Regions from separate parts of the Pseudoalteromonas sp. TAE56 genome, predicted to be linked through region 4. Evidence: predicted binding sites of a transcription regulator. Region 4 holds the regulator's gene; each other region holds the start of a gene.
What was found. The regulator sigma-54, encoded in region 4, starts transcription at its own class of promoters, with help from an activator protein. The targets are predictions, from matches to a motif close to GTTGGCACGNNNNTNGNNT.
Positions count from the first base shown of each region.

Region 1 (7,497 bases), on a different contig from region 4:
AAGATCGAGTTTTAGCAACTTAGTCATTACTGTATTTGGATCATCATTTATGTTTAAGCACATAAATTTAAAAAAGCGTTTAAGATCGTTTTCGCCTGTAAAAATATCTTTTTTTGGCACCAATTTAAATCCGCCACACTGATTAGCGTGCCATGCAATAACTTGCTCTGCTGGAGGGTAGCTAGGTTCTATTTTTGGTCTGGGTTTTGGGCTTGGTTTGCTGTTTTTGTCGTTTTTTATTTTAGTATCGACCACAGGTGCTGGTGTAATTGACACACGCTCTTCTTGCCCATTATTAATTTCACAACCAGATATAACCATGCTGCTACTGAGCACACATAAAATAGCGATTAAACGCAAGCGCATGTTAATTAACTCCTAGATTTTTTGTTATGGGAATTTTAATTGAAAACCGACAACCATGTGGCTCATTATGTTGAACAGTAAGTGTACCTCTTAGCTGTTCAACAGACTCTTTTACAATAGTTAAGCCCAGCCCACTGCCTTGCAGCGTAACATTTTTACTGTGTTTACCTTGATAAAATGCGCTGAAAATTTGAGTTTTTTCTTGCTCTTTAATACCGCACCCTCTATCGAGCACAGCGATACAAAGTTGATTTTGCTCAAGCGCTAAATTAATAGTAACGCTTTGCTTATCTTCTGAAAATTTTAAGCCATTTGAGATAAGCTGAATTAAAATCATCTCAATAAGCTCACTAGGTAAAGCAAGCGGTTCATTTGGTAAGTCATTTTTCCATTGCAGAGTCTGCTCACGCGCACTTAAGCGATGCTCAAAATGGCTATTTATTTTATTAATAAGGAGGCTAAATTCAACTTCGCTTAGGGTGTCTTTACTGGTACGAATCGCATTATAACTCAATAAACTATCAATCATTGTGCGAAGGCGCACCATAGATTGACTAATCAGTTCAAGTACCGCTTTTTGCTCACCTGTAATTGGGCCTACTATTTCATCAGTTAGTAAGTCAGTGCCTTCGACCATTGAAGCTAACGGCGTTTTTAGCTCATGGGTAACATGGCGTAAAAAAGTATCTTTTTGCTGCTCAAGCATATGTAGTTGCTCTTGCACCCACTGAAGCTTCTCTCCTAGCTCAACTAGCTCAGCGGAACCTTTAACTGATATTTTTTGCTGCCAATGTCCCTGTCCTAACTTATCAATAACCGTGGTTAACCCTTTTAGTCGCCCACTTATGCGCCATAAAAAACCACCACCTACAATTAAAGTAAGTGGAATAAGTGCCACCAGCCAGTTTATAAATGAGGCTTGCAAGCTTGTCAGCTCATTTTGGTTATTGGTAATTTGCGCTTCGTTTTTATCACGTAACCATAAAGTAAGTTCAGCGACTAAATCGCTCACTGGCACAAACAACTCAGCTTGTTGTTGTTTTTGCTCAACCAATTCAACATGCGCGGTTTGTAAGGTGGTATATAAGCGTTGCCATTGGTGGGTATAATCTTTATTCATGTTTACAAATTTAAGCTCATCAATGCTTTGCAGGGATGATTGCCATTTATCAACGATGAGTTTGTCGAGCGATTCACTTTTTAATACCCAGTTTTGCCTAGTGGCCCGCTCAAGACTGTTGAGTTCTTGTTTTAGAGTATTAAACGATTTAGTAACTTGGTAATTGTTACTCACAAGACTTTGAGTAATAGCTAATTGTTTGTTAAGCGCATTTAAAAATACAATCACCACTATAGAAAGCGGGAGCAACGAAAGCAGCATACTCATTGCAAATTGCCCGATTAAATTAGGCCGCCAGTTAAGCATTGCTTGGTATTTTTTAGCTACAGTTACTGGCATTGCGTTTAGTCCTTTTAAATTAAGCGTTCTATTATTAAGTGCTTACCTTATACACTAGCTGAACCAGCAATTATATTTAATACGATTAACAGCCAGTGCTACAAAAACAATGTGTCGCCAAATAGAGACAGCGTAAGCCATTGATTTTAAAAACATCTCTTTAATCTCGCTACATAGTGTTGCAAAAGACATACAAAAATTACAATAAAGCCCGTAAAAAATTCTCACTCCCCTCAAGTTAAAATGCTAAGCACTTGAAAATTAATAACAATTATTATTGGCATCATTTTTGTAATGCTGTTACTAACTTTAATCAATAAGGAAATAATTATGAACAAACGCATTTTAGTAGTTTCATCATTACTAGCTTTAGGCTTTTTAGGCGCTAACGCACACGCAATGGACGTTCACGCGACTTTTAACGAGCTTGATAAAGACAGTAACGGTACATTAAGTGAAGCCGAAGCAGGTGAAGATGCCGTTTTACATGAGAATTTTTCTCAAATTGATACGAATCAAGATGGGCAATTGTCGCTAGATGAATTCAAAAAATTTATTCAATAAACTCATTTAATAAGGAACGTGATTATGAAACAACTTATAGCCGCTTTTTCATTAATGTTTTTAGCAATTAGTGCCACCGTAATTGCATCCCCAACAAACGTGCGCTTTGCTCATTTAGATAAAGATATGGATGGACAAATATCAATTGTAGAAGCAAAGGAAGACAAAGAAGTAATGAGACAATTTGCCGACTTAGATGAAGACGGTGATGAAAAAGTCTCAAAAAAAGAATTTGAAAGCTTTAAACCTTAATCAGTAATTACTGATTAAGGTTTACTTAAGCTTGTTACAGGTAGACTGAGCTTAAAAGCATTTGCCATAATCCCTGAGGGAGTGTGTAAAAGGATTTAATGTTGGGAGTTAAATTACGGCAAGTGCTTTTTCCTTTTTACTTTGTTTTAGTCACGAACTTTTAATACATCTTTTGGAAGGAACACCATGAAGATACTTCCCCTTGTTATAAGCATTTTAATGCTATTAAGTTTTGATGCCGCGGCACTTGATGTAAAGCAACGCTTTGATCACCTAGATAGCGACAAAAGTGGCTATTTAACACACGACGAACTTGATCCCCAACCACAACTTTTAAACACCTTTGTAAAATGGGACAAAAACCAAGATAACCAAATTTCGCTAGTCGAATTTAAAAGTTATCTAACTAACAACCTTTACTAAGTGATTTGTATGAAAAGTATTAGCTATATAACGCTGCTGGCGTTTAGTATTTTTAGCACATTTAGTTTTGCCGCAAGTAACGATATTGCAAAGCAATTTAAAAAGCTAGATAGGAACAAAGATGGTTTCTTATCACGTTCAGAAACCGCTATAGATCCGGCTTTGTGGTCACGGTTCTCAAGCTACGATAGTGATAAAGATGGCAAGTTAGCACTAAATGAATATGGCTTATATGCAAGTAAGTAGTTTTATAGCTAGGTAAACAAGCACCTAGCTTATTATATTTATATCTATTAATTACGTTCAGGCTTTATTTTTAGAACAATGCGCCAAATACTCTGCATCAGTAGATTTTGGGCTCACCATAAAATCCATTTTGAGATAAGTTAGAATAGGTTGCTTACTCGTATTTTCAGTTGTCGCTTTCCAGCGCCATAAACCCAAAGCAGCAGCTGCATTATTATCAAACACACCCTCAGGGTAGGATGCAATAACCTTATACCCTTGGGCTTCACCTTGTGAATTAATTAACATAGCAAGCTCAACACAACCTGAAATACTTTTCTTAGCAGCTTCTATCGGATATCGCGGCTCTACTCTTTTAGCAACATCCCAGTATTCACCTGCCTTACTTCGCAGTTCAGGACTCGATAAATCAATAAAACTCGGCATTTCATCGTTTACTTGTTGATCAGACGTTGAGCCACAGGCTGTTAGCATCATGCTCAACGGGAATAATAAATAGAGAGCTTTCACAGTATTTCCTTATTCTTGATGCTTATTTAGTTATTTGTAATATCCGTATTAAACTCATACCCATCAGATTTTATAAAGGTTCGATCTAAAACGTTACACACACTTAAAGTAACTTTAGAGTGAGGTAAATAAGTACTTTGTTCAAACCTTATAATCTTTCCCGTTACTTGAAATGTTTCATCAGTAGGAGGTTTTTTTTATTTTACCTGTTACTTGAAATGTTTCGCCAGCCGGACAATTTTTTAAATATTTTTTACCTACTGGCATTGAATCAATCATGAAATCAATTCTGATATGAGTAAGTACAGGTTGTTTAGCTACATTTACGTTAGTAGGTAGCCAGGCCCATGTATTTAAAGATTGCGCTGCGGCTTCATCAAATAACCCCTTAGGGTATGAAGAAGTTACTTTATATCCTTGCGCCTTACCCTCAGAATTAATAATAGTCATGAGTTCTACACAACCAGCAAGACCTTTTTTTGCAGCAGCTATTGGATATCGTGGTTCTGTTCTTGTGGAAATATTCCAATAGTCTTTCACCCTGTCGCGCAGCTCAACACTTGATAAATCTATATAATCGCGTATTTCAGCATTTGATACATCAGTATGGTTTAGCTTTTCTACACTTTTATCTGCAGTAGGTGTCGATCCACATGCCGCAAGTAATGAAGTTAATGGGAGTAATAAATAGAGGGCTTTCATAGCGTTTCCTTATGCTTTATTGATTGTTTTACATACTAAATAACTACATCAATTACCTATTTTGTAAACAGTTAATATAGAGAAAAGCCTTAAAATGAGGTCTATCAATTCATTGGTATTATAAAATCAAGTTTGTTAATGTAAGTAAATTAACAATAAAAATTAAGTAACTATGCCACTCAAAAAAATAATCAAACCACTCATACTAGCCAGCCTTTGCGCTAGTTCTAGTTACACTCTCGCACAAACAAAAGTAATTTATAACGCCAATGGTTATACCCCTTTATACAAAGGTGAAGTACAGCAGTTTTCTACCCTCGTTATTAAAAATGGCAAGGTAGTTAAGCTCGGTAGCGAAACACTTAAAGATAGCTACCCAGATGCCAAGCTAATTGACGCGCACGGTAATACCTTATTACCTGGCTTAATTGATGCTCATGGGCACGTTATTGGCCTAGGAGATAATTTATCGCAACTTGACGTACGCGGCGCAAAATCGGTAGATGAAGTAACAAATAAACTAAAAGTATTTGCCGATAACAAACAAGGTTGGATTATAGGGCGAGGTTGGAACCAAGAGCTTTGGGCTGATACACGCTTTCCTACGGCTAAAGATTTAGACAAAGTAGTGAGCGATCGACCTGTGGTTCTTTCGCGGGTTGATAGTCACGCCATTTGGGTTAATTCAAAAGCGCTCGAACTTGCTGGGATTAACGCCCAAACAAAAGCGCCCGAAGGCGGTGAAATAATTAAAGACGAATTTGGTAATCCTACAGGTATTTTTGTAGATAAAGCAGAATCGCTAATTACCCAGCATATGCCAGCCCCTTCAAAGCAAGATATAAGTGACTCACTAGATGCAGCAGGTAAGCATTTATTAAGTTTAGGCATTACCTCTACTCACGATGCAGGTATTGATAAAGCCACATGGGAGGTTTACAAAGAGCGCGGCGACCTTGGTAATTTACCGCTACGTATTGTGGCAATGTTAAGTGGTGCAAGCCCTGATTTAGATACAATGTTAAAGGCAGGCCGATACCACGACAAAAATGACTTTATGGAAATTCGCAGTGTTAAAGTTTACGCAGATGGCGCACTTGGCTCTCGCGGAGCTGCTCTGATTGAAGAATACGCAGACAGACCTGGTCACCATGGTTTAATGCTTGAAACACAAGAAAAACTCGAAGCGCTCTTTACACAAAGCTTTAAAAGCGGCTTTAGCGCAAATACCCACGCCATTGGCGATAAAGCAAATAAAGTAGTACTTGATGCCTATCAAAATGTGTTTAAAAAAACGGGCGGTATATTACTACGTAACCGAATAGAGCACGCACAAATTGTAACGCCTGAGGATATCCCTCGCTTTAAAGCGTTAAAAATAATCCCTTCAATGCAGCCAGTACATGCCACTTCTGATATGCATATGGCAGAGCAACGCTTAACTGAAAAACAATTAAGCGGAGCCTACGCTTGGCAAACATTTTTAAAGCAAGGATCGGTTGTGGCAGCAGGGTCTGATTACCCTGTAGAGCTTGCAAATCCATTTGATGGTTTGTATTCAGCCATTACACGCATGGATCATAACAAACTACCTGAAAACGGCTGGCGCGCAAGTGAACTACTAAGCCGCGAAGATGCATTACGTGCATTTACTCTCGGTGGCGCTTATTCAGCTCATCAAGAATTTAAGGTGGGTAGTTTAGAAAAAGGTAAATGGGCCGACTTTATTTTAATTGATAAAGACTACTTTAAGGTGCCTGTTGACGAGATATACAAAACAAACGTCCTGCAAACATGGGTAGCGGGAATAAAACGGTACGAAAAAACCAAAACAGAAAATACTATCGATAAATAAAACCAAAAAGGGTTAACGCAAGTTAACCCTTTTAGTTTGCTATGATAAAACATGTTTAGCTAAACATGTTTTTCACATCTTTTAGCATATCGTTGTATTCATCACTTGTGAATAATTGCATTGACGGTATTACACCTTTATCTATATATGTTTGCAGCGCTGCTGACTTATCAGAAACCTGTAATGTTCCCTCTAAAATAGCGCCTACTCGAATAAAGTCTACGTAACTAACTTTATCAGGTTTGTAACTTGGATCTGCCCAGCTTAGAGCTACATCAACAAACTCTTTAGGAAACTCCCACGCTTGCATGATGGATGAGCCAATTTTTCCACTCAGTTTTTGAATTGCGTGAGCTAAAAAGCTTGGATTAGCAAACACTTCAGGGTGGCGCTCAGCTTCAGTTAAAATTGGTAATACACCAATATTATAAACAAGTGCAGCTAATGTAATTGAATCACGATTTAATGAAGTGTGTTTATTGTTTTTTAAGTAAAACTCCATGAGTGTTATTGAATGGCTAGCAACGGTTAATGTTTTTTGCCAAGCCTTACCCATGTAGCCTTTAATCAGCTCATTGTTTGATACAAATAATTGCTCCATGGCCATGGCCGTTGCAATATTTTTAATTTGGCGCAACCCAATACGAGTCACCGCTTGTTGTAAATTAGATACTTTTACAGAACGTCCCATAATCGCACTATTAGCTACTTTTATCATACGAGCTGAAAGCGCTGGGTCTTGTGAGATTACATCTGACATTTGCATTAAGTTCACATCAGGGTTATCTGCAGCTTGTCGAACCTTAATCGCAACTTCAGGTAGCGTTGGTAAAACCAAAGTATCGTTATTTATTCTATCGACTAGAATCGTTAATAAAGCGTTTTCTGTAGACATAAAGCTGCCGTCCTTTTGTGTTCAGCCTGTAAATTAACTGCAAACTCAGGCAGTTAATTTTCGTATTAGTAATATAATTAGTATTGTCTAACTTACCGATAAAGTTAAGGAAATTATAGAAGTTTATTTTTATTTATAATGCTTTACCGCTCATGCTTGCCTTACAACGCCAAATACTTGCTATTTACTATTTAGTTTTGCTTTAATGCACTCACGATAAGGAAG
Region 1 covers NZ_AUTN01000074.1:89,960-97,456, forward strand. The annotation lists gene L656_RS0107025 (hypothetical protein) at 1-366, opposite strand, end outside; gene L656_RS0107030 (sensor histidine kinase) at 368-1,825, opposite strand; gene L656_RS0107035 (EF-hand domain-containing protein) at 2,156-2,389, shown strand; gene L656_RS0107040 (hypothetical protein) at 2,414-2,641, shown strand; gene L656_RS0107045 (calcium dependent protein) at 2,828-3,064, shown strand; gene L656_RS0107050 (calcium-binding protein) at 3,074-3,310, shown strand; gene L656_RS0107055 (energy transducer TonB) at 3,368-3,820, opposite strand; gene L656_RS0107060 (energy transducer TonB) at 4,001-4,522, opposite strand; gene L656_RS0107065 (amidohydrolase) at 4,695-6,377, shown strand; gene L656_RS0107070 (HDOD domain-containing protein) at 6,433-7,272, opposite strand.
Region 1: a site for sigma-54 is predicted at 2,102-2,120, ahead of L656_RS0107035 (EF-hand domain-containing protein). Genes of this name have one in related genera too.

Region 2 (7,497 bases), on a different contig from region 4:
AACAGGAATTCAAATGAAAAAACAAACATTACTCAGTGTTTCAATGCTTGTAGTAACACTTACTTTAACTGGCTGCCAATCAGCTTATTACTCTGCAATGGAAAAAGTGGGTGTTCATAAACGCGATATTCTTATTGACCGCGTAGAAGAAACCAAAGACTCTCAAGAAGAGTCACAAGAAGAATTTAAATCGGCACTAGAGCGCTTAACGACTCTAATCGATTTTAATGGTGGCGAATTACAAGACACTTATAATCAGTTAAACGACGATTACGAGTCGAGCTTAAATGCCGCTAACGAAGTCTCAACTAACATCAATAAAGTAGAAGACGTGGCAGAAGCGCTGTTTGATGAGTGGGGCGATGAGTTGGAGCAATACAAAAGCGCATCACTTAAACGTGAAAGCAGCAAAAAGCTAGCCGCGACTAAGCGTCAATTTGATCAGCTATTACGCTCAATGCGCAGCGCAGAGAGTAAAATGGAGCCAGTATTAACTTCGCTTCATGATAACGTTTTATACTTAAAGCATAACTTAAATGCACAAGCGGTATCGGCTATTAAAGGTGAATTCACTAACCTTAAGCGCGATATTCAATTGTTGATGAACGACATGAACAAATCGATTGCCGATTCAAACAAATTTATTGAACAAATGAATAGCGCTGGCTAATCATTTGTTACTTTAACAAGCCTGCTTAATTGCAGGCTTTTTTATGTTAAAGGGAATGCTAAAAGGGATTTACAATGAAAAGCTTTTTAATCGCAACAATGCTCTTATGTATACTAACGGCCTGCGGTGCACCTAATAATATTAATCGTATAACCAACCCCAACTCAGTTATAGTTATTAACGATAAAAACGGTCGTTATAAAAATTTATACACAGGTGAAAAAACATATCCCACCACCTGTACTGAAAACTGCTACCCAACCCACCCAGACTTACTATGCAAAACCGGCAGCGAAAACTGCCAGTATCAAGGCCAGCAAACTAAACCACAACTTAGCACCGGCTATACTGTGCGCTGGCTTGGTCACGCTAGTTTTGTAATTAACACCCCAAATGGTCAAAGTGTGCTGTTTGATCCGGTAAAAAATCAGTTTGATTCTCCAGTCGCACTTGGCTTTAAACTCGGCGGTGGTATTTATCGTAAAGCAGGCGCTTGGCCTAGTGAACAAGAACTGGAAAATATTGATGCGGTAATGTATTCGCATATTCATTACGATCACTTTAATAAAGCCGACATACAAAGCATTGGCAATAAACCTCGCTATTTAACGCCACTCGGTATGGCCGACAACTTCCCCACCGGCGGTTTTAATATTAGCGAAATGCCATGGTACTCAACAACCAACATTGACGGCTTAGTTATTAATGCCGTGCCAGCTCATCATTTTAGCGCTCGAGTATTGGTGCCCTTTATTTACGAAGATAACAATAAAGACTTATGGAATGGCTGGCTGCTTGAACAAAACGGCAGTACCTTATTTTTTGCAGGCGATACGGGCTACTCAAAGCACTTTAAAGATATACAGCAAAAATATGGCGATATAGATGTGTGCTTAATACCAATCGCATCTTACTACAGTAAAGAAAGTGGCAAATTTTATCGCTACGTTCACACTACACCAGAAGACGCGCTTAACGCAGCACAAGAGCTTAACTGCAAAGTAATGATACCGTGGGGATACGGTAACTCAAGTTGGAAAATGGGCGACCACTCTAGCCACTCTGCTTTGCTACGTTTATTACACATGGTTAAAAAAATGGATGCTAAAACACCGCTGTATATTTTAAACGAAGGCGAAAGTATTTCACTGTAACTATTTACTTAGCTGTTTTAAGATTGTTATTACATTAAGACAAATCCACAATAAAATTGAGAAATTAATGAAAAAATTAGCACTCGCCTTAAGCTTTTTATTAAGCACGCCTGCAATGGCCATTGATGTTGAACATACATCAACTCCAATTACTATTGATGGCGTATCAGAAAGTGCGTGGGATAAAGCCACTTGGCACGATATGCCTTATTTAATGGATGGCACACTGCCATCAAACGATGCCGATTTTAAAGGGCGTTATCGCTTACTGTGGGATCAAAACTACTTATACCTACAAGCCGATATTGTGGATGATGTTTTAATAGATACACACGCAGATCCAACCTATAAATATTGGGATGACGATGCATTAGAGGTATTTATTGATAGCGATGCATCAGGCGGAAACCACCAATTTAATCACACCGCTTTGGCGTATCATATTGGCCTTGATAACCAAGCTGCCGATTACGGCCCTGATAAAAAAGCCCATTTATATACCGACCACCTAATCAGTAACTGGAAGCGCAACACCACCGCACCTTTTAACATCACGTGGGAAGTAGCAATAAAACTCTACCCGAATGATTATAAAGAAGGTGCTAAAAATACCCCAATTACACTTAGCGAAAAGCAAGTAATCGGCTTTATGCTAGCGTATTGCGATAACGATGGCAGCGACGTGCGCGAACACTTTATGGGCTCACACGAAGTACAGCCAGTAAACGGCGACAGAAATCGTGGCTTTATAGATGCAGATGTATTTGGCAAAATCACTCTACTCCCTAAAAAGTAAGTAACTACCAATAAAATAATTGAACACGTGTGTTGGGCTGAGCGAAGCGAAACCCAACGCAAAAAAATCCCACCAACAAATACTGGTACTTTGCATTATCGGCTGTTTCAGCTCTCTCTTTCACTGCTCATTCCCTTCTCCTTGTGCAAAAAATCTTTAAGTAAATTATTCACAAAGAGGCTAAGAGGCGCTGCGCTTTTAGAGGAAAAGGAGAAGAAAAAGCGAAACAATACACATGATAAGAAATTGGTTTAGTAACAATATTCCGGTTGCTTGCTGTGTCACCACGTATGTATTCCACTTACACTTAAAGGGCATTCTAATAGTTTCTCTCTATCTTTTTTTGGTAAATGCGTCTGGTTCGGATAAAACCCATTGTCTTGAATATCTTTTTCTATGTTTTTTGCAGTTTCGATGAATGTTTCTAATACTTCGCAATTAGTATTTCTATGTGCCTTACTTCGTATTGAAGTTACTTTATGAACAACTTTATCTCTGCCAATATCATTGGGAACATCAATAATGATAGTTTCTTCAATTGTTTTTCCGTGAGCTAGCAAGTCTCTAAGTACAAAACAATTATTGGCAGTTTGATATACTTTTGTTCCTAGATAATTTGGTAGATTTACTTCTCGAAATAATTTTTTGTGTGATGCATTTCTATTTAATTTATTAGCATCCCAGTCATTGAATAAAATTCTTCCAAAATGATTAAGCATTGCTTCGATTGAAAATGCGGTGAACACGATTCCTGTTATACAGTGATGCTCGATTTCCCATTCTTCACTTGCTCGCCTAGCTAACTCATAGCTAGTAGTAGCGACTCTAAAATTATCTTTGGCTGAACGTGATTCAAACTTTACATTAATTGAACTCATCACACTTGCTCCAGTGAAATAGTACGCATGTTACTAAAAAAATCATCTACCTAATAAAAAGAGTTATCGACATTCATTATATAATTGCCAAAGATTTTCGAAACCAAAATTTACCAACCCCAAAACACAAAAAAGCCGCTGTATTTTTCAATACAGCGGCTTTTAAAATCATTATTCTAAATTAATAGATTATGACTTAGGTGCACGACCCGCACGTTTACGTTCGTTTTCAGTAAGGTGGCGCTTACGGATACGAATGTTTAGTGGAGTAACTTCAACTAGCTCGTCATCATCGATGAACTCAAGCGCTTGCTCAAGTGAGTAGTTAAGGTGTGGAGAAAGCGTTTGCGCTTCATCAGTACCAGATGCACGTACGTTAGTTAACTGCTTGCCTTTAAGGGCGTTAACTGTAAGGTCGTTATCACGGTTATGAATACCGATAACCATACCTTCGTATACTTCAACACCGTGACCGATGAATAAACGGCCGCGTTCTTGTAAGTTGAATAATGCGTTAGTAAGTGCTTTACCCGTTGCGTTTGCAATCATTACGCCGTTCTTACGAACACCGATGTCGCCACCTTTGTGAGGACCGTAATGATCGAACGTATGGTACATAAGACCAGAACCCGAAGTAAGCGTCATGAAATCAGTTTGGAAACCAATTAAACCACGGCTAGGGATCATGAAATCTAAACGCATACGGCCTTTGCCATCTGGAGTCATGTTAGTAAGTTCACCTTTACGTAGGCCAACTTGTTCCATAACAGAACCCTGGTGCTCGTCTTGACAGTCAATAGTTACTGTTTCAAACGGTTCTTCTAGAACGCCATCAACAGTACGTAAGATAACTTCTGGACGAGAAACTGAAAGCTCGTAACCTTCACGACGCATGTTTTCGATTAAGATACCTAGGTGTAATTCACCACGACCAGAAACACGGAAGCTATCTGGGCTAGCAGTATCTTCAACGCGAAGTGCTACGTTGTGTACTAATTCTTTGTCTAAACGCTCACGGATGTTACGTGACGTTACAAACTTACCTTCTTTACCACAGAAAGGTGAGTTATTTACAGAGAATGTCATTGTTACAGTTGGCTCATCAACACTTAGTGGTGGTAATGCTTCAACGTTTCCTGGGAAACAAACTGTGTCAGAAATCTTAAGCTCACCAATACCTGTTACAGTTACGATGTTACCAGCGTAAGCTCTATCAGTTTCGATACGTTCAAGACCTAGGTAGCTTTGTACTGCGCCAATTTTACCATTACGTGTAGTGCCATCAGCACTGATAATAGTAACTTGTTGGTTAGGAGCAACAGAACCACGTTTAATACGACCAATACCAACTACACCAACATAAGAGTTGTAATCTAGTTGAGAAATTTGCATTTGGAAGTCACCTTCAGGATCTGCATCCGGTGGTGATACTTCTTCAACGATCATCTTGAACATAGGTTCCATGTTTTCAGATGGCTCGTCTAAATCTAGCGTTGCCCAGCCGTTGATAGCTGAAGCGTAGATTACTTTAAAGTCTAACTGTTCGTCAGTTGCGCCAAGATTATCGAATAAATCAAAGATTTGATCCATAACCCAATCAGGACGTGAACCTGGCTTATCAATTTTATTGATAACTACGATTGGCTTTAAGCCTTGCGCGAATGCCTTTTGCGTAACGAAACGCGTTTGTGGCATTGGACCTTCTTGAGCATCAACAAGTAATAATACTGAGTCAGCCATCGAAAGTACGCGTTCAACTTCACCACCGAAATCGGCGTGTCCCGGGGTATCTACGATATTGATATGGTAGTCGTTCCAAGAAATGGCTGTGTTTTTAGCCAAAATGGTAATACCACGTTCTTTCTCAATGTCGTTTGAGTCCATCACGCGCTCTTCGTTACCGCCGCGTGTTTCTAATGTACCTGATTGCTCAAGTAGTTTGTCAACCAGAGTTGTTTTACCGTGGTCAACGTGCGCGATAATCGCTATATTTCTTAACTTTTCGATGCTCATATATTTACTCAGAGAAATTAAATTCTCAATGATCCTGCAAGATCTACGCACTCATCCACGCTTTCGCGAGATGTCCCAGCATAGGATTTAAAAGGGCGCATATTATCCCTCATTAATGACATGGATGAAAGTTTATCCAATACATATTTTAAAACTTTCTCAATACTTTTACTAAGTATCTGTTTTTTATATGACAATTATATGAATTAAATTTCAATTATTTTTCAAAAAACCCTCTTTTTGACTATTTTTCCGATCTTTTTGTTACTCTTTTGCATTTAGGTTATGCTAATTCCAGCTGATTAAATTAACAACAAATTACGCTCTGTAAATTTTGCACCGAAATGGAATATTTACGCACCAAAACAGTGCATTTATATATTCCATTTTGATGCAATGATATTTTTTTAATTTATAAACAGCCAGTTACAATAATGGCACAAAAACAGCTTAGTAAATATCAAAGCAATTATGCAGCAATAACAAAACCCAATAGTTGGAGGACACATGTCACAATCGGTTTTAGATTTTATTAAAGAAAATGACGTTAAGTTCATTGATTTACGCTTTACTGACACTAAGGGTAAAGAACAGCATGTTTCTATTCCTCATCACCAAGTTGATGAAGACTTTTTTGAAGACGGTAAAATGTTCGACGGCTCTTCAATTGCAGGCTGGAAAGGCATAAACGAATCAGACATGGTATTAATGCCAGTTCCTGAGTCAATCAAATTAGACCCTTTCACTGAAGAAGCTACATTAATTTTACGTTGTGACGTAGTAGAGCCTTCTACATTACAAGGTTATGAGCGCGACCCGCGTTCTGTTGCTAAGCGCGCTGAAGATTACATGCGTTCTACAGGCATTGCAGACACTGTTTTATTTGGCCCTGAGCCAGAGTTCTTCGTATTTGACGATGTTAAATACAAATCAGATATGTCTGGTTCTATGTACAAAATTGATTCTAAGCAAGCTGCTTGGAACTCAGATAAAGAATATGCAGATGGCAACACTGGTCACCGTCCAGGTGTTAAAGGCGGTTACTTCCCAGTTGCTCCTGTTGATGACTTCCAAGATTGGCGTTCAGCTACGTGTCTAGTTCTAGAAGAAATGGGCCAAGTAGTAGAAGCACATCACCACGAAGTAGCAACAGCAGGTCAAAACGAAATCGCTACTCGCTTTAATACAATGGTATTAAAAGCGGATGAAATCCAAGAAATGAAATATGTTATCCATAACATGGCTCACTTATATGGTAAAACAGCAACGTTTATGCCTAAGCCAGTTGTTGGTGATAACGGTTCTGGTATGCATTGTCACCAGTCTTTAGCTAAAGACGGTGTTAACCTTTTTGCTGGCGATAAGTACGGCGGTCTTTCTGAAGATGCACTTTACTACATTGGCGGTATCATTAAGCATGCTAAAGCAATTAACGCTTTTGCAAACGCATCTACTAACTCGTACAAACGTTTAGTACCAGGTTTTGAAGCACCAGTTATGCTTGCATACTCTGCACGTAACCGTTCTGCATCAATCCGTATCCCAGTGGTTCCATCTGAAAAAGGTCGTCGTATTGAAGTACGCTTCCCGGATCCAACAGCTAACCCATACCTTGCTTTCTCAGCAATGCTTATGGCTGGCCTTGATGGTATCAAAAACAAGATCCACCCTGGCGATGCTATGGATAAAGATTTATACGACTTACCAGCTGAAGAAGCAGCAGAAATTCCAACTGTTGCAGCATCACTTGACGAAGCACTATCTGCACTTAGCGCAGACCGTGAATTCTTAACTCAAGGTGGCGTATTCACTGACGACTTAATCGATGCTTACATCGAACTTAAGTCTAAAGAAGTTGAAAAGCTTAACATGACAACTCACCCAGTTGAGTTTGAAATGTACTACAGCTGTTAATTAAGCTGTAAAAAATATGTGTGTTCTCAAGCCCGCTTTGCGGGCTTTTTTAATGGTAAAATTAGTCAATCT
Region 2 covers NZ_AUTN01000138.1:40,411-47,907, reverse strand. The annotation lists gene L656_RS0116520 (DUF2959 domain-containing protein) at 14-670, shown strand; gene L656_RS0116515 (MBL fold metallo-hydrolase) at 745-1,824, shown strand; gene L656_RS0116510 (CBM9 family sugar-binding protein) at 1,892-2,620, shown strand; gene L656_RS1000000122635 (hypothetical protein) at 2,902-3,498, opposite strand; gene typA (translational GTPase TypA) at 3,688-5,511, opposite strand; gene glnA (glutamate--ammonia ligase) at 6,019-7,425, shown strand.
Region 2: a site for sigma-54 is predicted at 5,945-5,963, ahead of glnA (glutamate--ammonia ligase). Genes of this name have one in related genera too.

Region 3 (7,497 bases), on a different contig from region 4:
GCGGTCAACCAATTGCAATTCATGAGTTTTTATACCCTCTGGTACAAGGTTGGGATTCGGTTGCACTAGAGTCTGATGTGGAACTAGGTGGTACTGATCAGCGCTTTAACTTACTAATGGGTCGTGAGCTACAGAAAGTTGAAGGCCAAAGGCCGCAAACAGTATTAATGATGCCATTACTTGAAGGTACTGACGGCGTTCAAAAAATGTCTAAGTCACTTGGTAATTACATTGGTATTACTGATGCGCCAAACGATATGTTTGGTAAAATAATGTCAATTAGTGATGTGCTAATGTGGCGTTATTACGATTTATTAAGCGCGCTTTCTATTGAAGAAATTGCAGCTCAAAAAGAGCGTGTTGAGCAAGGTACTAACCCGCGCGATATTAAAATAGAACTAGCTAAAGAGTTAATTGCTCGTTTTCATAGTGAAGCTGATGCACAAGGTGCACATGATGATTTTATCCAGCGTTTTCAGAAAAAAGCGTTACCAGATGAAATCCCTGAGCTGACAATCACTATTTCAGAAGATACTATTTTAATTGCTAACTTGCTTAAAGAAGCAAATTTAGTAGTTAGTACGTCAGAAGCAATGCGCATGATTAAGCAAGGTGCAGTTAAACTTAACGGTGAAGATAAAATCACTGATACCAAACTTGAAGTAGCGAAAGGTACAACGGCTATTTACCAAGTAGGTAAACGTAAGTTTGCAAACATCACTGTAGCTTAAATACAGTATGAAACTAAAAAACCAGCCTAGGCTGGTTTTTTTGTGCTTGTATTTTGGGTCTGTAAATAGTTACGAGGTAGTCACTAAATAGTCACTAAATCACTTTTAATATTTCAATACTTACAATTACTAACAACCAAAATGCACGGGCCTGATTTAACCTATTAATTATAACAGGCACATCCTCGGGGGTAGGTAGTCTATCAGCACCAATACGCATTTTATTAAAGCGAGTACCCAAATAAACCGCAGGCCCGCCTAGTTGTACTCCAAGTGATGCAGAACATGTACTGAGTAGCCAACCAGTATTAGTTTGATAAAAGTGCCTGCCGTAATGCTTTATGTAGTGCATGCTTTGTTTGCTCGCTCTACTTGCTGCAATGGTTAAAGCCAGCAAGCGCATTGGAATATACTCAATAATAAACAAGAGAATTTTAAGCGGTTTTAAAAAGTAGCTATTTGGGGATATATCACTACGCCAGGCTTGTTGTATTAAAGTAAGTAATCGATAGGCGAGAGCAGCAATAGGGCCAAAGGCTAAAAATATAAATATAACTACGAAATAGTATCGAGCAGTGCGCAGTATTAAACTCTCAATTAATGCTTTAATAATACCAGAAGATGAAAGCCTATTAACTTCACGGGCAAGCAGTGGTTTTAGTAATTCGCGTGCCGTCGATTTTTGATTTTTTTTAGTTAGCTTTGCAATACGGAGCGCTTTTTTATCAATACTCTTACTTTCTAAGCATAAGTATAAAATAAGACCTGCGAGTAATTCAGGGTAAAAAGCAAACTCAAGCAATAACACGACAATAATGAGAATAACACTTAAAATGAGCGTGCTTGCGAGTATAGCTGCTAAATATTGATAGCTTTTAGGTTCTTTGCGTTTGTATATACGCTTGCCAATAGCACTAAAAACCGCGCTTAACGCTGTATTAGGATGATACCAGCTAACAAGAGGAATAAAGCGCTCAGCAAGGAGCGCTAGTATGAAGGCAATAAAGTCCAAGTGGTTTTGAACAATATTGCTAAGCATTTAAAGAGACACTGCAGTTAGCTTTTCTAAAAGTGCAACAACCATTTTAGATGAGTTGATTGATGCTGTTTCTAGGTATTCTTCAAATGATTGTGGTGACTCTTTACCTGCAATATCAGACATTGAGCGAATAACAACAAATGGCGTGTTAAGCGTAAAACACGTTTGTGCAATTGAAGCGCCTTCCATTTCAACGGCAAGCATTGTAGGAAAATCACTGCGTGCTTTATCAATACGTACCGGATCACACATGAAGGTGTCGCCAGTACAAATTAAGCCAACAAGTGTTTTAACATTACTGATTTGTTCGATTGTTTGTTGTGCTGCTTCTACTAATTTTGGGTGAGCTACAAAGCCTGCTGGCATTTGAGGTACTTGGCCAATTTCGTAGCCAAAAGCAGTAACATCTACATCGTGGTGACGTACTTCTGACGAAATTACTACGTCGCCAACACTTAGTGATGGATCGAATCCACCGGCAGAGCCTGTGTTAATTACGCAATCAGGTTTGAAGTTATCAATCAGTAAGGTGGTTGCAATCGTTGATGCTACTTTACCAATACCAGATTGAACAAGTGTTACTGTGTTACCAGCCAATTCACCAGTATAAAAAGTGAAACCTGCTTTAGTTAAAATTTTTGGGTTTTGCATCGCTTCACGTAAAATTTTAACTTCTGGCTCCATTGCGCCAATAATACCAACATTCATAATGTTTAATTCCTGAGTTTGAATCACTTGATTATACGTGAAGTTAGCAATAAAAAACAAAAAAGCGAGCTTGTTTATGAGCTCGCTTTAAATACTTTTTAGGAGAGTATTTAATTTGGTTTTTAAATTTCAGCTAAAGCAGTTGTTTGTGCTTTAGCTTGAGAAGGTGAAAGTACCGCTGGCTTATGTGAGCGATTACGAACAGGGCGCTGCGTTTGTGTTGCTGCAGGCTTACCAAGTTTAAACATAATTGCATCGCGTACTTCAGAAGGACGGTAGCCCGATTTAACTTTCATACGAATATGTGGAATACCCGCAGACTCTAATGCACCGTTTACAAACCAGTCGCGTTGAGCTTTGTGGCCATCTTTATTGGCATTGTTAACTAGGTCAACAGCCGCAACAATAGTAAGTTTTTCTTTGTCGATTAATACAAAGTCGAGTTGCTTATTTTTAGCTTTAGCTAAAGCAGCACGTTTAGATTTAACAGAAAGACCTTGCTTACAGTCAATAACGTCAATTAACTTAACGCGACTAACAACTTTATATTGATCGCCAACAGCTCGTTCTAGAAGATTTAAAAAAGCGCCTTCAACCTGAGTGAAAACAGTTTGCTTGCGGGTAAAAGGATACGGGTTTCCGCCATCGTCATTAAATTTTGACGCAACAACAGAGGCCCCGACAACTAACACTAAGATTAATAATAAAGCGAATTCCATACGGTAACTCCATAACAACAAATTGACACTGCTCAAATAAAGCAATTTACGTGCCTAAAAAGTATGGGTTATAAAATAAATACCGTTTGTTTTAAAAGTAAAACTACGCAGCAATTAAGCTTTGTAGCCACTTTCAATGCCTTTAACCGCAATAGCTACAGCATCGTGTGCATGTAGTGATTCATAATGGTTTATTTGCAGCCAGTAGTCGCTGTAATTACCATCCTCCAGCAATGCTTTTATTTTACGTGCGGCATCTTCACAAAACATAAGGTTTTGACCATTTAAACGGGCAAATTCTTGCTCGTCTTCGCGTTTTACTGCCGCTTGTACAGGCGTTTTAAGTTCTGCTTCAAGGGTATTAATTAGCGTCACAACGTCAAATTCTTGAATATTGCTATCAAGCTTTACTTTTACGTTTGCAATAGAGCGCTGCGAGTGAGGTGTCGCTACAATACCTTGTGTAGTGCCTAGCCACTCGTGGACATCTTTTTGGCTTAAGGTTTCTTGGTTAAACTTTTCGGTAAACGCGTTTTGTATAAGCTGGCGCGCAAGTGCCGCAGAGCATGGGCACGTTGAAGAATAGGTAACATCTACGATTAGCTCGTAGCTAATAATGTTATTTTCAATTGTACTGGTAAGTACAACTGGGTAGCTTTTCCAGCCCGCTTTACCACTTAATAGTGATTTACGGCGTAGCGGTAATTCAAATTTAAATTCAATTTGTGCTTTATCGCTTAGCCCTTCGTGGCTGGTTATAAAGGTATCGAGTGCTTGCGCTATTGTTTGCGGGTTGACTTGCTGCTCAGTTGAAAGCAGGTCAAGTGCCAAAAATAGGCGTGACATATGAATGCCTTTGGCATCTTCTTTATGCAAATTAACAAATGCACGGGCTTTAGCATTTACCGTTACCGGTGATAAGTCTCGCGATTCAAAAATAAATGGCAGTTCAATTTCGCCCATGCCAACCCAGTCTAATTTACCTGTTTGTAAAGCGGGTGCTGTGTCTGCTATATCTGGCATATTGGTTTGCATGTGCGCTACTCGTATTTGGAGATAATAAAGCGGGGCATTTTACACTAAATAATTTATTGCTGAAATGATGAGTTGAGGAGAGAAGCAAAATCAAACATGAAAAATTCTGTTTTTATCGCACAACATGGGTAGTGGTAGGATAAAAATGCTAAAATCTGGAAAAATGGTATGTTTGCGCATACGCATTGCCTTCTTTATATATAAGTACACAGCTAAGAGATAAAATTACGTATGACCGATTATTCTTTGAGCCCTTGGGCTCGGGTACTTTCCAGCTTAATAACGCGATTTGGTGAATTTAAAACAGCAGCTATTTGTTACACTTTATTTTTAACTGTATCTCTTATTTTATCGAGCATGTTTTATTATGTTGCGATAGGCGAATTGAACCTTGTTGATATTTTGGCTGTGGTGTTTTTTACTGCTGTAGTTTCTCCTTTAATTATAAGTGTATTACTTAATTCAATTCGTCAATTAGATGCCTCGTATGCTTATTTAGATAGTGCAACCAAACAAGAAAAGCTATTAAACCAAACCTTAAAAGACAACATTAGCCGTTTAAATATTGAAATTGATGAGCGTAAAATGGCGTTTCATGCCAAGCACCGCGCTATCGAAGAGCTGCGCCGAGAAATTGCTGAGCGTAAAAAAACTCAACAAGAACTTGCTCAACAAAGCATGTTGCAACGCTCAATCGTTGATTCATCTCCCGATTTATTTTATTACCGCGATAACAACGGTGTATTTGCAGGCTGTAATAAAATGTTTGAAGAAGTAATGGGTAAATCAAGCAGCGAACTCATTGGTAAAACGGTTGAGCAAATATTTCCGAGTCATTTTTTAGCTGAAGTTTTGGCAACCGACAAAGAGGTAGAGCAGAGCCATAAAGCACTAACTATAGATGTAGGCTATGAAGTGGACGGTGAAACACGTTGGTTTGAGCTGCGTAAATTACCTTTTATAAATGATGACGGTGACTACATTGGTTTATTGGGTTTTGGTCGTGATATCACTAGCCGTAAAGAAGCAGCTCAAGCACTTGAAACTGCCTATAAAGACAAAGGTAAGTTTATTGCTACGCTGAGCCATGAACTACGTACACCATTGAATGGTATTGTTGGTTTAACGCGTATGCTATTAGATACAGAGCTTAATAAGCAACAGCGTAGTTGGGGCAATACTATTTTTTCGAGTGCTGAAACACTCGGTAATATTTTTAACGATATTATTGATTTAGATAAAATAGATAGAGATCAGCTCGATATAGCAACCAACTCTATAAATGTGTCAGACTTTATAAACGATGTAGTTAACTTTGCGGGTTTAATAGCAGAGCAGAAAGAACTTGAATTTGATATTAAGCGCAATGGCATGCTGGATATTTATGCGCAGCTCGATCCAACTCGACTACGCCAAGTTGTTTGGAACTTAATTAACAACGCAGTTAAGTTTACTCAACAAGGAAAAGTAACACTCGAATGTAGCCGAGAAAATCGTGTAGAAGGCCCATGGTTAGTTATTAAGGTATCGGATACTGGTCAAGGTATTCCACCCGAGCAGCTTGCCCATATATTTGATATGTATTACAAAGCACCGGATTTAAAAGGGACTAACGCGATAGGCTCAGGTATTGGTTTAGCTGTAACCAAGGCACTTGTAAGTGCAATGAAAGGGATAATCACAGTCAATAGTACTGAAGGTGAAGGAAGTTGTTTTACAGTGCAAATACCGCTTAGTTTATGTATTGCACCTACAGAGCAAAGTTATGTTGGCCGAGGCTTGTATATTTTACTAGTGGAAGATGTGCCTCTTAACGCCGAAATTGCTACAAACTTATTAGAGCAACGCGGCCATGAAGTTTTATGGGCTGAAACCGGTGAGGATGCACTTTCGTTTGTTGAAACCGAAGATGATCTCGACTTAGTTCTACTTGATATGCAGTTACCAGATATAAACGGTGACGTGGTTGCTAAGCAAATACGTTCAGATAGCCATTTTGATAAATTACCAATAGTTGCTTTAACAGCTAATGTACGTAGTGCTGAAAAAGAGCTTGAGGGTATATCAATACAAGGTGCGTTGGCTAAACCAATTAACACAGTTAAGCTTGATAAAATGCTGGCTGACTTATTTGGCATTAAGCAAAGTGAATGCTCAGAACCACAACTTAAAGTGAGTGAAGAAGCACTTGAAGGTATTGATGCACACCTATTAGATATTGAAACAATAGAAGACTTTGTAAATTCAATGGGTTTGGTCGTATTTAGGCGCAGTAGTCAGTTATTCGAAAAGCTAAGTCCACAATATCAGCAAGAATTACTTACTTCATTAACTGCCGGTGATAGAGAAGAATATGAATCAGTGGCACATAAACTTAAAGGTGCGGCTGGCTCAGTAGGTCTTAATGATGTGCAGCTTCATGCCAAAGTAATGGAGCATGGTGCAATAGATGAATCTGATGAAGTATTAAAGAAGTGGTTAGATGTTCTAGCAGATAAAATAAATGAAGGACAAAAAGCCCTTCATTTATTTTTACAGCAATTAGAGTGAAACTAATTAGCTCTAATTAAGCGTCAATTTTACCAATGAAACGGTAACCTTCACCATGGATGGTGCTGATTAACTCTGACGTTGAGTTATCACTTTCAAAATGCTTACGAATTCGACGAATAGTAACATCAACAGTACGGTCATTTGCACGAAGCTCACGTCCTGTCATGTGTTTAATTAATTGCTCACGGCTAAAGATACGACCTGGAGAATCAAGCATTAAACGAAGTGCTCTGTACTCACCTTTTGGTAAACGCTTAGCGTCGCCATTTGGAGAAGTAAGACAACGGCTATTTTCATCAAGTTCCCAGCCGTTAAATGTAATAACACCATTTGTTTCTAGTGCTGACTCTTCACCGCCTAAAGCAGTACGAGTAATAAGGTTGCGAGCTCTAATAGTTAATTCACGTGGGTTGAATGGCTTAGTAACGTAGTCATCTGCGCCAATTTCAAGACCTAAAATACGGTCAACATCATTGTCACGACCTGTTAGGAATATAAGGCCCACTTTACGCTTTTGGCGTAATTCACGGGCTAAAATAAGACCGTTTTTACCAGGAAGGTTGATATCCATAACTACAAGATTAACGTCATCGTTATTTGTAAGCTTGTCATGCATATCATCGCCATCAATGGCTTCAATAACTTTGTACCCTTCAGCTTCAAATAAACTAACTAGGTTCAGTCGAGTTACGTCTTCATCTTCTACGATTAG
Region 3 covers NZ_AUTN01000163.1:89,060-96,556, reverse strand. The annotation lists gene tyrS (tyrosine--tRNA ligase) at 1-731, shown strand, start outside; gene L656_RS0121575 (cobalamin biosynthesis protein CobD/CbiB) at 826-1,770, opposite strand; gene mtnN (5'-methylthioadenosine/S-adenosylhomocysteine nucleosidase) at 1,771-2,478, opposite strand; gene L656_RS0121565 (DUF2726 domain-containing protein) at 2,601-3,197, opposite strand; gene folE2 (GTP cyclohydrolase FolE2) at 3,312-4,232, opposite strand; gene arcB (aerobic respiration two-component sensor histidine kinase ArcB) at 4,464-6,782, shown strand; gene arcA (two-component system response regulator ArcA) at 6,799-7,497, opposite strand, start outside.
Region 3: a site for sigma-54 is predicted at 3,237-3,255, ahead of L656_RS0121565 (DUF2726 domain-containing protein). Genes of this name have one in related genera too.

Region 4 (7,497 bases):
ATTCAGGTTCCCAGTGTGGATTTGGTAAAAAACGCGCATCAAATACATAGTCTGCTTCTTTTGGTATACCGTGTTTAAAACCAAACGATTCAAACGTGACAATTAGTTGCTTATCTTTTTTACCTAAAATCTTTTCACGAATAGATTCTGCAAGTTGGTGAACGCTTAAATCAGTTGTGTCTATCATAAAGTCGGCGCGGGTGATTAATACATCAAGTAATTCTTTTTCTTTTTTGATGGCTAAATCAAGAGGCAGCGAGTCAATTGATAGTGGGTGTAACCTGCGTGTTTCTGAAAAGCGTTTTATCAACGTTTGATCGTCGCTATCTAAATAAAATAACGTAGGATTTGCAAAGCCTGGTAAGTATTCAAGAATATCGTTAAATTCATCTTGCTCTTTAGGGATGTTTCGCACATCAATGCTAACAGCAATTTTATCGTAGCTATCAGACACACTGCGAACTAATGAAGGAAGCAAGTTAACTGGAATATTATCTACGCAATAATAGCCTAAATCTTCTACAACGCGTAAAGCAACCGACTTTCCAGAACCAGAACGGCCGCTTATGATAATTAACTCCATTTAACACCCTTTATAAAACTATGATTGATCGACAATAACTTGGTAAAGCTCAGCATCTGATTTTGCACAGCGTAACTGTTTACAAAAATCTTTGTTGTTTAGTTTATCAGCAATGGTTGCGAGAGTCTTTAAGTGCTGTTGGTTATCGCCATCTGGTACGATGAGTGCGACAAAAATATCAACAGGACGATTATCTATTGCATCAAAATTTATTGGAGTTTCGCTAACGAGTACTAAAGCTAAAGGCTCTTCTGCACCGCTCATTCGACCATGAGGAATGGCAATGCCACGGCCAATACCTGTACTACCCAGTTTCTCTCTACTCATTAAAGCAGTAAGGATATCCTGTTGCGGTAAATACGGAAGTTTGTCGTGAGCAAGTTCGCTAATGAACTCTAAAATTCTTTTTTTGCTATTAAAAAGGACCGCAGCTTTGCTGCAGTCCTGGCATATAAGTGAGCTTAATTTCATCATATTAGTGTCGAGCAAGCTTCTCTTTGTGTTTAATTACTTGTCGATCGAGCTTGTCGATCAACGAGTCAATGGCGGCATACATATCTTGATGTTCCGTAGAGGCAAATAGCTCAGCACCACTTACATGTATTGTGGCTTCTGCTTTTTGATTTAATTTTTCTACATCGAGAATGACATGAACATTATTAATATGATCAGAGTGTCTTTCTAGCTTCGCAAATTTGGTATTAATATAGTCTCTTAGTGAATCGGTTAATTCTACGTGACGACCAGTTAAGTTTAGTTGCATAAGCATTACCCTCTTTTTTTTGCGTCTTAGATCAAGCTTTTACGTTGATTTGACGGTGGAATAGCCAGAGATTCGCGGTATTTTGCGATTGTACGTCTTGCTACTTTAATTCCTTGCTCAGCCAATATATCCGCTATTTTGCTATCACTCAATGGTTTTGCTGAGTTTTCTGCAGCGATTAATTTGCGGATAAGTGCACGAATTGCTGTAGATGAACATTCACCACCGTTTTCGGTGCTTACATGGCTTGAGAAAAAGTATTTAAGCTCAAATATACCACGGGGTGTATGCATATACTTTTGAGTTGTTACGCGCGAAATTGTTGATTCGTGCATTTCTACCATTTCAGCAACATCATTTAAAACCATTGGTTTCATTGCTTCAGGGCCGTGTTCAAAAAAGCCTTGTTGTTGCTTAACAATACAATTAGTTACTTTTAAAAGTGTGTCGTTTCTACTTTCTAAGCTTTTAATAAACCATTTAGCTTCTTGTAAATGCGAGCGAATAAACTGGCTGTCACCACTCGATTTCACAGTGCGAGACATTGCAGCGTATTGGCTATTAACACGAATTTTAGGCATGCTATCTGGGTTTAACTCAACAACCCAGCGGCCTTTAATTTTTTTAACTGACACGTCTGGAATAACATACTCAGATTCTTCTCTTACAATAGTATCTGCTGGCTTAGGACTAAGAGTATGGATTAATGTCATTACTTCTTTAAGCTCTTCTTCTTTGAGCTTGGTTTTCTTCATTAATGTACGATAGTCACGAGCAGCTAATAAATCAATATGCTCGGTTAAAATCATTTTTGTTTCATTAATGTAAGGTGTTTCTTTATCAAACTGATTAAGCTGAATACACAAACACTCTTGTAAACTACGTGCAGCAATACCAACAGGATCAAACAGTTGGATGCGTTTTAATACAGCTTCAATTTCATCAAGTTCGACTTCGTTATCATCTTCGTTTTCTTGATTAAAGCTTTCTAAAATCTCTTCGCAGCTTAGTGTTAAAATACCTGAATCATCAACTGCTTCTACGATGGCAATAGCAATAGCTTCGTCTGTAGGGCTAAATGGCGTTAATTGTAACTGCCACATTAAATACTCATGGAGCGTCTCTGTAGAGGCACCTTGATAAATTGATTCATCTTCAGGCATTGGACCCGATGATGCTGCAGGAGCGGCACTCATGTACTCATCCCAGCTAACATCCATAGCCATGTCGTCACTTAGCGTGTCTTTCGCAAGTGCTTCACCACTATCTTGTTCGTATTCGCTTGGAGCATCATCGGCAGATGCGCTAACAGTTATGTCATCGGTATCAGCTTTTTGCTCGTTTTTGCCAGCAGCATCTTCTGAGTAGTCTTGTTCTTCAACCTCTAATAGCGGGTTGCTGTCGAGAGCTTCTTGTATTTCTTGCTGGAGATCCAATGTACTGAGTTGCAACAAACGAATAGCTTGTTGCAGCTGTGGAGTCATTGTAAGTTGCTGGCCCATGCGCAGCTGTAGTGATTGCCTCATGTATCTCTAACAATCCTTTTATGTTGTTATAATTAATACTAGCAGATGCTTAAAGACATGGCGTAAATGTTACAGCCTAAATTGCTCGCCTAAGTAAACATCGCGTACTGTTTTATCATTTAATACGTGTTCTGGAGTACCTGATGCAATCAGCTCCCCATGAGAAACAATGTAGGCTTTTTCACAAACATCAAGGGTTTCTCTTACGTTATGGTCGGTAATTAATACTCCAATCCCACGATTTTTAAGATGTTCTATTATTTTCTTTATATCTAATACTGAAATTGGATCAACACCAGCGAACGGTTCATCCAGTAATATAAATTTAGGATCTGCTGCCAGCGCACGTGCTATTTCGACACGACGACGTTCGCCACCTGATAATGCCATACCTTGGCTATCGCGAATGTGTTGTATGCTAAATTCATCTAATAATTTATCGAGTGTATCTTCTCGAGTTTGTTTATTTAGCTCTTTGCGCGTTTCTAAAATAGCCATTAAGTTTTGATAAACAGTTAGCTTTCTGAAAATTGAAGACTCTTGCGGTAAGTAGCCTATGCCTAATCTAGCACGACTATGCATAGGTAAAAGAGTAATATCGTTATCATCTATCGATATTTTACCTTTATCGCTAGGCACAAGGCCTACAATCATATAAAACGTGGTTGTTTTGCCTGCGCCGTTAGGGCCAAGTAAGCCAACAATACTGCCCGCTTTTACTTCAAGGCCAACGTTTTTTACAACTTCACGGCCTTTATAGCTCTTTGCTAATAGTTCTGCTTTTAATGTGCTCATGGTTGACCTTTGTCGCTTTTTTTACTTTTTTTAGTTTCAATGGGTACTAAAATTGTATGAACGCGGTCAGTTGAGTTTTCATCTTTTTCGGCACTGATTAGCTGTTGCTCAATGTCGTAGGTAATGCTTTTAGCATTTATTTTTTGTCCTGCTTGCGATACCTGTGCATTACCAACAAGCGTTAAAAAACGCTTAGATACATCGTAACGTACTTCGTCAGCACTGGCGCTCATAGTCGTGCCGTCTGATTGCTTCTCTTCAAAGTGGGCAGGGCTACCAGTGGCAATTAATAATTGCTTATTATCACCAAGTTCATCGCGTTTATGTACTTCGAGACGGTCGGCTGTAATACGGCGGTTACCGTGAATAATTTCAACGTTTTTCTCAAAAATCCCGACATTAGCTTTTAATTGACCTTCTTGCTTATCGGCGCTTATTGATATTTGATTTGCAGCAGGCTGTGTATTTGGCTCTGCAGCACTGCTATTAAATGCTAGTATAAGTGTAGGAATAATAAGTGATTTTAATATTTTATTGGTCATAATATATGGTTCGCGTATGGTTAATTAGTTTTATCACTTCGGTTTTTAAGTCGGCTTCTAGGCCTTTGCCGGTGATTTTTAAATTGGGTCCAGTGATGATAACGGGTTGCTCCGAGCGCATTGTTAATAGCTTTATATCTACCTGAATATTATCAGCATTGATTTTGTCTATCATGGCGTTATCGGTTAAGTTTTTGGCAACCACATTACCTTCTAAAATTAATTGTTTGTCTTCGTATAATGTTGCTTCGTCTGCATTTATTTGCCACGTTTGCTTTTCGTTATATAAAGTAAAAATGGGTTTTTCAAAAAACGTGAAACCTAATTGCTGATATAGTTCCATTTTAGCCGCAGTTACTTTGTGGCTGATTGTACCTTGTTCGTCATAGGCTGTTTGTTTGAGTTCAATGGCTATGTAATCAGGCTTGGCAATAACTTCAGGCTCAGTCTGAGGCAAAATATTTGGTTGTGTAAAATAAGGGTACCAAAGCCAAACCATACAGCTAATGAATAAAACGCTTAATATTATGCGCGCTGCATTCATGAACTAGTGCCTTGTGTAGTCAACGCTTTACCATTTTCAAGCATAAGTAAGTCGGTGAGCTCTCTTACTGCACCAAAGCCGCCAGGCATTTGCGTTACATAGTGTGATAAACGTTTAATAAGTGGATGGGCATCATTTACTGCAACAGCAAAGCCGACTAATTCCATAACGGGCATGTCAGGGCCATCATCACCGATATAAGCAATTTGTTCATCGCTAAGGTTGAGTTTGTCTTTTAATTCTTGATAGGCAATGAGCTTATTTTCTTGACCTTGATAAATATGCTGTACGGTTAAGCTGCTCATACGTTGTTGCACTATTTGTGAATGACGACCAGTAATTACAGCCACTTCAAAGCCACTGTTTATAAGCGCTTTAATGCCAAAACCATCTTTTGTATTAAATGCTTTTAGCTCTTCACCTTGATTACCAAGATAAATACGGCCATCAGAAAATACACCATCAATATCGCATATAAGTAGCTTTACTTTTTTAGCGCGTGCTTTTGCATCATCGCTCAGCGGTTGATAGAGTTCTTCAAATTGCATTTATAACACTCCTGCTTTTAATAGGTCTTGCATGTTTAATGCGCCAATAGGTTGGTTTTTCTCATTGACGACGATTAAGCCATTTATACGTTTGTGTTCCATAATATTAAGCGCTTCAGCGGCTAAAATATCTTGTGTAGCCGTAGTACATGACTTAGTCATAACAACATCTATTTGTGTTGTATGAATATCAATTCTTTGCTCTAAAATACGACGTAAATCGCCATCGGTAAATAATCCCACGAGCTGCTGATTTTCATCAACAATGGCTGTCATGCCTAAACCTTTGGCGGACATTTCAATAAGGGCGTCTTTAACTGTTTGTGAAACGCTAATAATAGGTGTATTTGCGCCACCGTGCATAACATCTTTTAAAGTAAGCAGTAAGCGCTTGCCTAAACTACCACCTGGGTGAGATAGCGCGAAGTCATCAGCTGTAAAGCCGCGGGCTTCTAATAGTGCAACTGCCATGGCATCGCCCATCGCAAGCGTTGCAGTGGTGCTTGATGTAGGAGCTAGACCCAATGAACAGGCTTCTTTTTCTACTTTAATACACACATGTACATTAGCAAGGGTCGCCATGGTTGATTGCGTATTGCCAGTCATCGATATCATTTTGGCACCAAGTCGTTTTAAAACCGGAATGATATTTAAAACTTCGCTGGTCTCTCCTGAATTAGAAATAAGCATAACCACGTCATTTTTAGTGATCATACCTAAATCACCATGACTTGCTTCACCAGGGTGAACAAAAAATGCAGGGCTGCCAGTACTCGCAAGAGTGGCCGCGATTTTATTGCCAATATGACCTGATTTACCCATGCCAATGACAATAATACGGCCTTCGCAGTCGTACATTAATTGGCACGCGTTATTAAAATTCTCATCTACATATTGTGCAATATCACTAAGTGCTTGGCGCTCAACATCTAAAACGCGAAGACCTTGTTCAATAAAATTTAGCGTTGCCATCATTTACCCTACTTGACTAAAAATATACCCTTGGTAACCCAAAAACGCTATTAGCAATAAGCCGCCTTCTACTCTATTGATACGTTGGGTGCCTCTAAAGTTCAATGACATAATAATAAGAGCAAGTGTTGCACCAATCATAATTAATACGTCTCGACTTACTAATGATGGGTCAATGGCAGAAGGGTTAATGATACCTGCAAGTGGTAATACCGCTAGAATATTAAATATATTTGAGCCAACAATATTACCTAGTGCTAAATCATCTTCATTTTTAAGTACACCAGCTACCGAAGCTGCAAGCTCTGGCAAGCTAGTACCAATGGCAATAATTGTTAAGCCAATGACTAAGTCGCTTAAGCCGAAGTATTTTGCAATGTCTACAGCTGAACCTATTAAAAAATGAGAGCTAACAGGTAGGAGTATCATGCCTATAACTAACCAAAATATCGCTTTTTTTGTAGGTACATCGTTAGGTACGTCGTCGCAGGCTTCTGAGACAAATGGGTCATCTTGGTTTTTTGCACGCATAGACACAATAATTAACCCACCGATGAATACGATAAAGCCAACTAAAAGTGCAACACCTTCATTAAATGAAAAGTAGTTATCCGAAAAGACATACCAAGTAGCAAGAGATACTAGCATTACCAATGGCATTTCGCGTTTTAACGTACTAGATGAAACTGAAAGAGGGCGAAATAGAGCTGTAATACCTAACACAAGTAAAATGTTTGTAATGTTAGAGCCAACAGCATTACCGACGGCAGTGTCGGTTTTGTTAGCCAGAGCGGCAGAGGCTGAAACCATCATTTCGGGGGCTGATGAGCCCATAGCTACCACGGTTAAACCAACAATAAGTGTAGGTACACCAAAGTTTTTAGCAAGAGCCGCAGCGCCATAAACAAACCTGTCTGCACTCCAAACAAGAGCTGCAAAACCAAGAATTAAAATAACAAACGAGGTAACCATTGTGTTAAGCCAGTTATACAAAATACGGATGGCGCGAATAGTAACAAAAGCCAAGATGAAAGTATAAATAAAAGAGTAAGGTCAACTACGTAACAATGCTGCTTTTAAACAGCTAATTTAAAAATTTAAGCCGGGGTTAAGCTGTTTTGAGCGAGTCTTATAATCCTTTTCATGGATGTATTACAAAATCTTACGAATTGTTTTTTCCATCTTTGACAAAAAAGCTTTAAAATAGGTGCACTAGTGAACATT
Region 4 covers NZ_AUTN01000103.1:18,496-25,992, forward strand. The annotation lists gene rapZ (RNase adapter RapZ) at 1-583, opposite strand, end outside; gene ptsN (PTS IIA-like nitrogen regulatory protein PtsN) at 602-1,054, opposite strand; gene hpf (ribosome hibernation promoting factor) at 1,059-1,346, opposite strand; gene L656_RS0111060 (RNA polymerase factor sigma-54) at 1,373-2,872, opposite strand; gene lptB (LPS export ABC transporter ATP-binding protein) at 2,942-3,667, opposite strand; gene lptA (lipopolysaccharide transport periplasmic protein LptA) at 3,664-4,209, opposite strand; gene lptC (LPS export ABC transporter periplasmic protein LptC) at 4,199-4,753, opposite strand; gene kdsC (3-deoxy-manno-octulosonate-8-phosphatase KdsC) at 4,750-5,301, opposite strand; gene L656_RS0111085 (KpsF/GutQ family sugar-phosphate isomerase) at 5,302-6,273, opposite strand; gene L656_RS0111090 (calcium/sodium antiporter) at 6,277-7,245, opposite strand.